DNA from 3 places in the Endozoicomonas sp. ALB115 genome. Region 1 is predicted to be linked to each of the others. Evidence: predicted binding sites of a transcription regulator. Region 1 holds the regulator's gene; each other region holds the start of a gene.
What was found. The regulator FNR, encoded in region 1, switches genes on or off when oxygen is low (the NO sensors DNR and NnrR bind a similar motif). The targets are predictions, from matches to a motif close to TTGATNTANATCAA.
Positions count from the first base shown of each region.

Region 2: the regulator FNR is predicted to act here: its motif matches at 1,429-1,442, upstream of ACO6VE_RS15560 (DMSO/selenate family reductase complex A subunit).
Region 3: the regulator FNR is predicted to act here: its motif matches at 2,279-2,292, upstream of ACO6VE_RS18850 (FeoA family protein).

Region 1 covers NZ_JBLYZG010000017.1:21,704-24,948, reverse strand. The annotation lists gene hemN (oxygen-independent coproporphyrinogen III oxidase) at 1-854, shown strand, start outside; gene fnr (fumarate/nitrate reduction transcriptional regulator Fnr) at 1,368-2,120, shown strand; gene ACO6VE_RS10260 (adenine phosphoribosyltransferase) at 2,200-2,757, shown strand; gene ACO6VE_RS10255 (hypothetical protein) at 2,893-3,245, shown strand, end outside.
Region 2 covers NZ_JBLYZG010000035.1:36,857-40,101, forward strand. The annotation lists gene ACO6VE_RS15560 (DMSO/selenate family reductase complex A subunit) at 1-1,330, opposite strand, end outside; gene ptsP (phosphoenolpyruvate--protein phosphotransferase) at 1,561-3,245, opposite strand, start outside.
Region 3 covers NZ_JBLYZG010000052.1:17,740-20,984, reverse strand. The annotation lists gene feoB (Fe(2+) transporter permease subunit FeoB) at 1-1,808, opposite strand, end outside; gene ACO6VE_RS18850 (FeoA family protein) at 1,805-2,038, opposite strand; gene ACO6VE_RS18845 (glyceraldehyde-3-phosphate dehydrogenase) at 2,420-3,245, opposite strand, start outside.

The DNA.
Region 1 (3,245 bases):
AAGTTCAGCAAGCCGTTAACCGGGTTCAACCTGAAAGCATGATTCAATCCATTCTTGATGCTTCCAGGGTCATGGCATTCCGCTCGGTACACATGGACCTGATTTACGGCCTGCCTTTCCAGACCACCAACAGTTTTATGGAAACCATCGATCGTGTGGCTGATATGGCCCCGGACAGGCTATCCCTGTTTAACTACGCCCACCTGCCCCACCGCTTCAAACCACAGCGCCGAATTAATGAGCAGGATCTGCCTGCGCCGGAAGTGAAGCTGGACATTCTGCATCAGGCCACGGAAAAACTGCTGGATCAGGGCTACATCTACATCGGTATGGATCACTTTGCCCTGCCAGACGATGAACTGGCCATTGCCCGGGAAGAAGGCACGCTGCACCGGAATTTCCAGGGTTATACCACCCATGGTCATTGCGACCTGATCGGCATGGGCGTGTCTGCCATCAGCCAGGTAGGCGACACTTATATCCAGAACAGCACCGATGAAGCCCGGTACTGTGCAATGATCAATGAACAGCAGTTGCCAGTGGTTCGCGGCCTGAAGATGACCGCTGATGACAAAGTCCGCCAGGCAGTGATTACCCAGCTGATCTGCCACTTCAAACTGAACTTCAGCGATATTGAACAGCGGTTTGATATTCAATTCAGGGATTACTTCCGGGATGAGCTGGCAAGGCTGGAGCCGATGAGGGCAGACGGCCTGATCAGTCTCAATAGCGATGGCTTGCTGGAAGTACTGCCAAAGGGAACACTGCTGATCCGTAACATCTGTATGCAGTTCGACCACTATCTCCATCAACCGGAGATGAAAGAGAAGACGCTCTTCTCAAAGGTTATCTGAGTAACACTCCGGAGCAATCACCAGGCTCCGGAGCCCCTCTCCCGCCAGTACCGACAACGACTGATCATCCCGCACAGAACCGAAACCTCTCTGCAGCTCACCGGTTTATCAGAAAAAAACTGAAACTGACGACGACTTGCCACCACTATCACATTGATTTACTTGAAACATAAGTGCAAAATCTGCCATGTCCGTTAAATACCACGAACGAAAATTTAATCCTGTGACATAAGACAATGTCAGATTGATTTTCAGGGATAAAGACACACAACCACCAGGAGCCATGACCATACCATGATCAGGGTCAGCCCTGAGCTTGATAGATGACACGGCAGATGAGAGCTCACCGGAACCACCGCAGTTTATGACGCATTGCTGAAGCAGCACCAAACCCCTACCCTGGGTCTGCCCGGTTGCGTACATACCTGATTTACACTCCGGTAACACTTTTCATACACTTGGTTTTCCATAAACAGTGTCGAATTTCGCCAAATACGACTTTGAGGCCTCTCAATGACGTCAAAGCCCAACGTCCGACAGCCGAGCCATGTGGCCTGCAGAGACTGCAGCCTCAGCTCACTGTGCCTGCCACTGGCACTGAGCATTAAGGATATCGATCAGCTGGATCACATTATCAAGCGTGGGCGTCCTTTGAAAAAAGGCGAACACCTGTTTCTGGAAGGTGACCCCTTTACCAGTGTCTTTGCTGTTCGCTCAGGGGCTCTCAAAACCTACACAGCGACCAATGAAGGTGAGGAACAAATCACCGGATTTTACCTGCCCAGCGAAATTCTTGGCCTGAGCGGTATGGATACGGATACCTATCCGGTGTCGGCCCAGGCGATGGAAACCACCATGATCTGCGAGATTCCTTTTGAGCAACTGGAAACCCTTTCCGATCAATTCCCGGAATTGCGCCGACATCTGATGCGCCTGATGAGCAAGCGTATCCGTGAAGACCAGCAAATGATGATGCTGCTGTCCAAGAAAAACGCCGATGAACGTATTGCCACCTTCCTGATTAACCTGGCCAGCCGTTTTCGTCGCCGGGGTTTTTCTTCCCAGTCGTTCCGTCTGTCCATGTCGAGAAATGAGATGGGGAACTACCTGGGTCTGGCGGTAGAAACGGTTAGTCGTGTATTTACCCGATTCCAGAAAAACGGCCTGATCTCCGCCGTGGGCAAGGAAATCGAAATTCGCAACTCGGTTGAACTCTGTGCCCTGGCCGGGGGAAAAACACTGGAACCGATTGCTACCAACGCCTGACTTTATCCTCTAAAGAAGCTACCCTTTGAGGTGGCTTCTTCCTTTTTATCCATTGACTGACAGCGGCATGCTCCCTCCCATGCATACAAACGAATGTTCATCCGTTCAGGAATATCTGCGAACGCAAATCAGAACCATCGCGGACTGGCCCCATGAAGGCATCCTGTTTCGGGATATCACCACACTGTTTGAAAACCCGGAAGCCTGGCGTAAGGCCGTGGATGTCATGGTTCAGCGTTATGAGAACCAGACTTTTGATCGCATTGGCGCGCTTGATGCCCGCGGTTTCCTGCTTGGCTCGACACTGTCCTATATCATGAACAAGCCGCTGGCACTGTTTCGCAAGAAAGGCAAACTGCCAGGCAAAACCCTCAGTGTCGAGTATGACCTTGAATATGGCAAAGCCGTACTGGAAATGCATGAAGACACCATTAAGGCCGGTGAAAAAATTCTGTTAGTGGATGACCTTATCGCCACCGGAGGCACACTGCTGGCTGGGGATCAGTTGATTCGACAAGCAGGAGCCAGCACACTGGAAGCTGCAGCTATCATCAATCTGCCAGACCTCAAGGGCGCTGACAGACTCAATGCGGCGGGCATTCCAACCTATGCCCTGTGCAATTTTGCCGGTGAGTAAAACCACCCTCAGTTCAGAATTTCAGGGATGATACGATATGTCTCTTAGATCCAGGGTTAATGTCTGGATCTGAGAGCCCCTCCCGCAGTTACAGGACGCACAGACCGGGATCTACCCGGGAAAAGGACTTTGCAAATGGGAATATGCGCCAAGGAACTAAGGCACTATGTTGTTCGCCCCGCACTCAAGCATCTGGGTATGTGGAGCCCTACTGCTGAGAACCTGCTGCTTGGTACCGCAGCCAGAGAGTCCGGGCTTGGTTTTCATCTGAAACAGGCCAATCACCAGGCACTCGGTATCTATCAGATTTCTCCTCGCATGCACCGCAATATCTGGGACCTGTTTCTGGCACCAAACGCTGACTTATCCAGCAAAGTTCGGGGACTGGCCAGCCAGCGGGAGTTTCTTTCCCACCCCCATCATGAACTGGCGACCAACCTGGTTTACGCCACCGCCATTGCCTGGCTTATCTATCACCGCTGCGGTAT
Region 2 (3,245 bases), on a different contig from region 1:
CAAAGGGCATGGAGTAGCTGCTTTCACGGGCACCAGTACCACCACCGGGAATACCCACATTACCGGTCATTACCGCCAGCATACAGATAGCCCGACTGGCCTGCTCACCATTGGCGGTGCGTTGAAGTCCCCAGCCCTGCATAATATTGCAGGGTTTGGTCATGGCAATTTCACGGGCCAGACGGATGATGGTGTCTGCCGGGACACCGGTTATTTTTGCCGCCCATTGCGGGGTCTTTTCAACACCATCATCGCCTTTGCCCAGAATATAGGATTTCCAGGAAGCGCCTTTCGGTGCGCTGGCAGGCAGTGAGTTTTCATCGTAGCCGATGGTGTACTTGCCCAGGAATTCATTATCCACCAGGTTTTCGCTAATCATCACCCACGCCATACCGGCTACCATTGCGGCATCGGTACCCGGTCGCAGAGGAACCCACTCATCATTGGCACCCAGGACCGTATCGGTCATGCGCGGATCAAAGGTGATCATACGTGCATTACTGCGTTGCCGGGCTTCGGTCAGATGATAAACAATACCGCCGCCACTCATCCGGGTTTCCGCCGGGTTGTTGCCAAAATTGACCACCAGCCTGGTATTCACAACATCTGACGTACAGTTATTATCTACCCAGCTGCCGCCGTACAAATACGGTAAACTCACGGCAATCTGGGCCGTACTGTAATCACCATAGTGGTTAAGATAACCGCCCCAGCAGTTCATCAGACGGGCGATCGGTGTGGCGGCTGGTGGCCAGGATTTGGAAACCGTGCCTCCCAGCGTACCAGTACAATAGTTGAGATAGATGGCTTCATTGCCATACTCTTTTTTGATGCGCTTCAGGTTATCAGCGATGGTGTCAAACGCTTCATCCCAGCTGATGCGCTCAAATCGACCTTCACCACGCTTACCGACACGCTTCATTGGGTATTTCAGACGGTCAGGGTTGTAGACGCGCTTGCGGAAGGAACGACCACGGAGACAGGCCCGAACCTGGTGGTCACCATAGATATCGTCACCGGTGTTATCGGTTTCGGTATGGATGATCACACCGTCTTTTACCTGATGACGCAGTGCACAGCGGGAGCCGCAGTTGACCGTACAGGCAGACCACACTGACTTGATCTCTTCAACCGCAGGTTTGGCCTCTGTCGCAGAAGCTTTCACAGGTAGTGTGCGCGCAGCAACGACTGCCGCACCGCCCGCAGCGGTTCCCCACTTCATAAACGTTCTTCGCTTCACCGTGGAAGCAAGCACTTTATCCACAATTTCTTTCATTGATATCGCCACCCCATCATAAATACTGGTCGTGATCACAGATTGCTCAGACAATTATCAGATTCTGCTTTCCCTGCAGACATAAAGGTGTGAACAAAAAGTGCCGCCAACCAAATGGTGGGCATTATAATTGGACAGTAATTAACCGGCAGATGACCTGAATCAAGACCATGTGATTTAAAGTACAACTACGTACTAACTCAGGAAAACTACATATTTCAGACAGCAATAAAAAAGCCCCATGGCCAAAACCAGGGGGCTTTCAGAAAGACGATCGTCTGCGATCAGGCAGTCAAACTTCTTACGTCTTCTACTGAATCCAGAGTCAGCGCTTCACGGGCCAGGCTCTGGCAGTGCTTATAGTTCAGACTGCGAACACGGGCCTTAACCACCGGGATTGCCGGGACACTGATGGACAGTTCCTGAACGCCCAGGCCGACCAGGATAGGCACCGCATTCGGGTCACTGGCCAGGCTGCCACAGATACCCGTCCACTTGCCTTCTTTGTTGGCTGCTTTCACCGTCATATCGATCAGGCGCAATACTGCCGGGTGAAGACCATCGACCCGTGCCGCCAGTTTTGGATGACCACGGTCAACAGCCAGGGTGTACTGGGTCAGGTCATTGGTACCGATGGAGAAGAAGTCCACTTCTTTAGCAAAATGATCGGCCAGCAGCGCAGCGGACGGCACCTCAATCATAATACCCACTTCAACGGTGACGCCTGTCGTTTCCTGCTCTTCCAGCACCAGTTTTTTCACGGCACGGAATTCATCCAGGGAGCTGATCATCGGGAACATGATACGGGCATGACCGGCATGAGCCGCCTTCAGGATCGCACGAACCTGCTTGCGCAGCATGGTCGGACGGTTAATACCGATACGCACGCCACGTTCACCCAGAAACGGGTTCTCCTCTCTTGGCAGGGGCAGATAAGCCAGAGGCTTGTCACCACCGACGTCCAGAGTACGGATAATGACCGGGCGGTCTTTACCCATAGCGTCCAGAATACCTTCGTAGGCTTTTATCTGCTCATCCATGGTGGGTTCGGTTGCACGTTCCATATAGAGGAACTCGGAACGCAGCAGACCTACCGCTTCAGCACCCATTTTGACCGCTTTTTCCGCATCGTCCTGGTTGGCGATATTGGCAGCGATCTCAACATGATGGCCATCCAGAGTCACCGCAGGCTGGTCCGCCACTTGCAGCGCCGCAGCATGTTCCGCCGCCGCACGTTCCTGGCGGGCAACGGTTCTGTCGATCTCTTCCTGAGTAGGATTAACCAGCATGTAACCCTTGTTGGTGTTCAGGATAACATCGGTACCGTTCTCATACTGACGAACACTGCCCGGTACGTTGACCAGGTAAGGAATACCCAGGGAACCGGCCAGAATCGCCGCATGGGAAGTCGCGCCGCCGTGCAGGGTCACGATACCAATCACGCGCTGGCGATCGAGAGTCACCACTTCAGAAGGCGTAATGTCTTCCAGACAGAGAATGGTGTTTTCCGGCAGCTGATCGGTGCCGCCTTCAACGCCCATCAGGTAACGCAGAACCCGAAGACCAACGTCTTCTACATCGATGGCCCGGGCCGCCAGCAGCGGGTTATCCAGCTTGCGCATTTCATCCGCTTCGGCCAGAAAACTTCGGTGCCATGCCCACATGGCGCTCTTGCCTGCTTCAATCAGTTCACGGGCACGATCACTGATCGCCGGGTCGTCCAGTAACTGCTGATGGGCAACAAATACTTCCGCATGACCACCCACATGATCCGCTTCCATTTTAGTCACCAGCTGCTGCAGGGACTCCCGGGCTTTCTGGATACCGTAGCCAAGCTGACCCAGTTCATCGCTGACACCAACACCCTCTTCCGGGTAGCTGGGCAGTTCATGAACCAGATGGTGCAGCTTGCCAATGGCCATACCCGGTGCCGCTTTAACGCCGGGTAAACGACCATCGGAGCCTTCTA
Region 3 (3,245 bases), on a different contig from region 1:
ATAGCACCGTACATTGAGTCAAGCGTACCCACAACGGCTTCTTTCGCCAGAATACCTGTAAACAGTCCCACAGCCGCTGGCCAGTTTTCTTCCGTCATGCCCATGGGGGAAAATATCGGGGTAATGGTTTGGCCAATCTTGCTGAGCATGGAGCTCTGAGTGTTCTGGTGACCGAAAGAGCCATCGGTACCAATAGCATTCAGGGTGTTCAGCACGACCACCACCATCACAATCGCTTTGCCTGCACGCAGGATAAAAGCCTTGAGACGATCCCAGGTGCGTAACATGACCTGAGTCACCGATGGCAAATGGTAATTGGGCAACTCCATAATAAACGGCGAACTGTCGCCACTAAGGATGCTCTGCTTGAGAATCAACCCGGTAAATATTGCCGCCAGGATACCCACCAGATACAAAATAAACACCACATTCTGGCCGGACTCCGGGAAAAAGGCAGCGGCAAACAGCGCGTACACCGGCAATCGGGCACCGCAGGACATAAAGGGAGCCATGGAGATGGTCAATAGCCGGTCCTTTTCATTGTCCAGTGTCCGTGCTGCCATAATCGCAGGCACGTTGCAGCCAAAGCCCACCAGCATGGGAACAAAGGCTTTGCCCGGAAGCCCCAGAAAGCGCATGAGTCGGTCAATGACAAAAGCAGCCCTGGCCATGTATCCCGAGTCTTCCAGTATGGAAAGAAACAGAAACAGGAAAGCAATCACCGGGATAAATGTCGATACAGTCTGGATACCACCACCCACACCGTCCGCCAGTAACGTCACTGCCCAGGCGGGAGCACCAACCGAGTTCAGCCAGTGGCCCAGTCCGTCCACCAGCAGAGTCCCGGTAAAGATATCGAAAAAGTCGATAAAGGCACTGCCGAAGTTAATGGTGAACATGAACATCAGATACATGACACCCAGGAAAATGGGGAACCCAAGCACCCGGTTCAATACCACACGATCAATGGATTCACTCAGCCGGTGACTGACCACGCCCCGCTCACGAATCACTGACTCCATAAGCTGACCAACCACATCGTAACGTCGACTGGCCAGAATTATGTCCAGATCTTCCTCAAGGGCAGCCTCAATGATATGACGCTGCCGGGTAGCCTCATTGACCACCTGCCAGGTCAGTTCCGGCAGAGGCACAGTGTCACCTTCCAGTAACTTCAGGGCATACCAGCGTCGGGACAGAGGACTATCAAGGTTCACAGACGCTTCAAGGGTCGATTCAATAACGGCAATGGCCTGTTCCAGCTGTTCACCAAGGTTCAATGGCGGGGCTACGGAAATACCATTATTCAGAAAATCATTAATATTTTGTAAAAAGGCTTTAATATTGCCTGACTTGCTGGCAACCAGGGGCAGCACCGGACAGCCGAGTTCCTCAGCCAGCTTGTCAATATCAATGTCCATGCCCTTTTCCCTGGCAACGTCCATCATATTGAGCACAACGATGACCGGAGCACCCATATCCAGCAATTGAGTGGTCAGGTACAAATTTCTTTCAATATTTGAAGCATCAAGAATATTGATAATTAAATCCGCTTCTCGCTTCAGGATATAATCCCGCGCCACCTTTTCATCAAGAGAAACGTCACTGTCAACCACATCAAGACAGTAGGTTCCGGGCAGATCAACCACTTCTATGGCGTTATCAGCAAAGGTATAAAAACCACTGCGTTTTTCCACAGTAACTCCTGGCCAGTTGCCAACCCGCTGCCGGGCACCGGTCAGCGCGTTAAACAGCGTTGTTTTACCACAGTTAGGATTTCCGACAATTGCAACAACGTGTTTTTTCATGCTCTGGAAACCTCTACAACAGCGGCTTCATCCTTTCGAATCGATAATTGGAAACCCCTGACTTCCAACTGGATTGGGTCCCCCAATGGCGCAACACGACAAACCGTGAACCGGGTTCCGGGCGTCAGGCCCATTGCCAGCAATTTCCGCCGGTAAGCACTGCCAGCATCCGCAAAAGCGGTTACCCGGCCACATTCACCGGTTTTCAGTTCACCCAATGTCACCTTCATGTACATCTTCTCCACAGGCATCATAAAGTCAGTTTTGTACGCGTTTTTTCTGCAAAGCAGGTAATAACTCGCAAAAATGACCCAGATATTTGCACCTAAATCATCTGCCAGGGCCAGAACCTGTTTTTTTGTCGGGGTTTTAGTGTGGAATGGTTGCTGCCTGACAAAATGTCAATTGATCTGAATATATACGCAAATGAGAATGGTTACAATTTAGAGGACGACCAATCTCACTCATTGTTGACCCATATCAATGTTCGCAGGTCGTAATGGTAAATCGGGATAAGATATGAAAAAGGCAGGATCTACAGAGTGACTGATTAGCCGAACCACTAATCAGTCACTCTGTGAAGTGTTCATCACTACTGACAAACGAGTGTTTTATGGAACCGACGGGTACATCGCACCAGACATAAACTGAAGTATCCGGTTGACCTGACAGCTGTAACCGAACTCATTGTCATACCAGACATAAAGCACACAGCGTTTGCCGTCAACAATAGTGGCTTGCCCATCCACAACGCCAGCTCGACGGCTACCCACAAAATCACTGGAAACTGCTTCAACAGAGGTGACGTAATCCACCTGTTTCTGAAGGCTGGAATACAGTGAGGTCTCCCTGATAAAGCGATTAAGCTCTTCAACGGTGGTGGCCTTGTCCAGGGACAGGTTAAGGATGGCCAGGGAAACATTCGGGGTCGGCACCCGAATAGCATTCCCCGTCAACTTACCTTCAAGTTCAGGCAACGCCTTGGCAACGGCTTTCGCTGCCCCGGTTTCGGTAATGACCATATTCAGTGCAGCGCTGCGTCCACGACGCTCACCCTTGTGGTAATTATCAATCAGATTCTGGTCATTGGTGTAAGAGTGAACCGTCTCTACATGACCGTGTTCAACACCAAACTCATCATTAATGGCCTTCAGCACCGGTGTGATCGCGTTAGTGGTACAGGAGGCGGCGGAAAGAATCTGATCTTCCGGCTCAATATCGTTATGATTTACCCCATAAACAATATTCTTGATATCCCCTTTTCCCGGTGCTGTCAGCAGGACCCTGGATACTCCCTTTGATTGCAAATGCAGGCTCAATCCCTCTTTATCACGCCATTTACCGGTGTTGTCGACAATCACGGCATTGTTAATGCCATACCGGGTGTAATCGATGGAATCCGGGCTGCTGGAATAAATGACCTGAATGGCCACACCG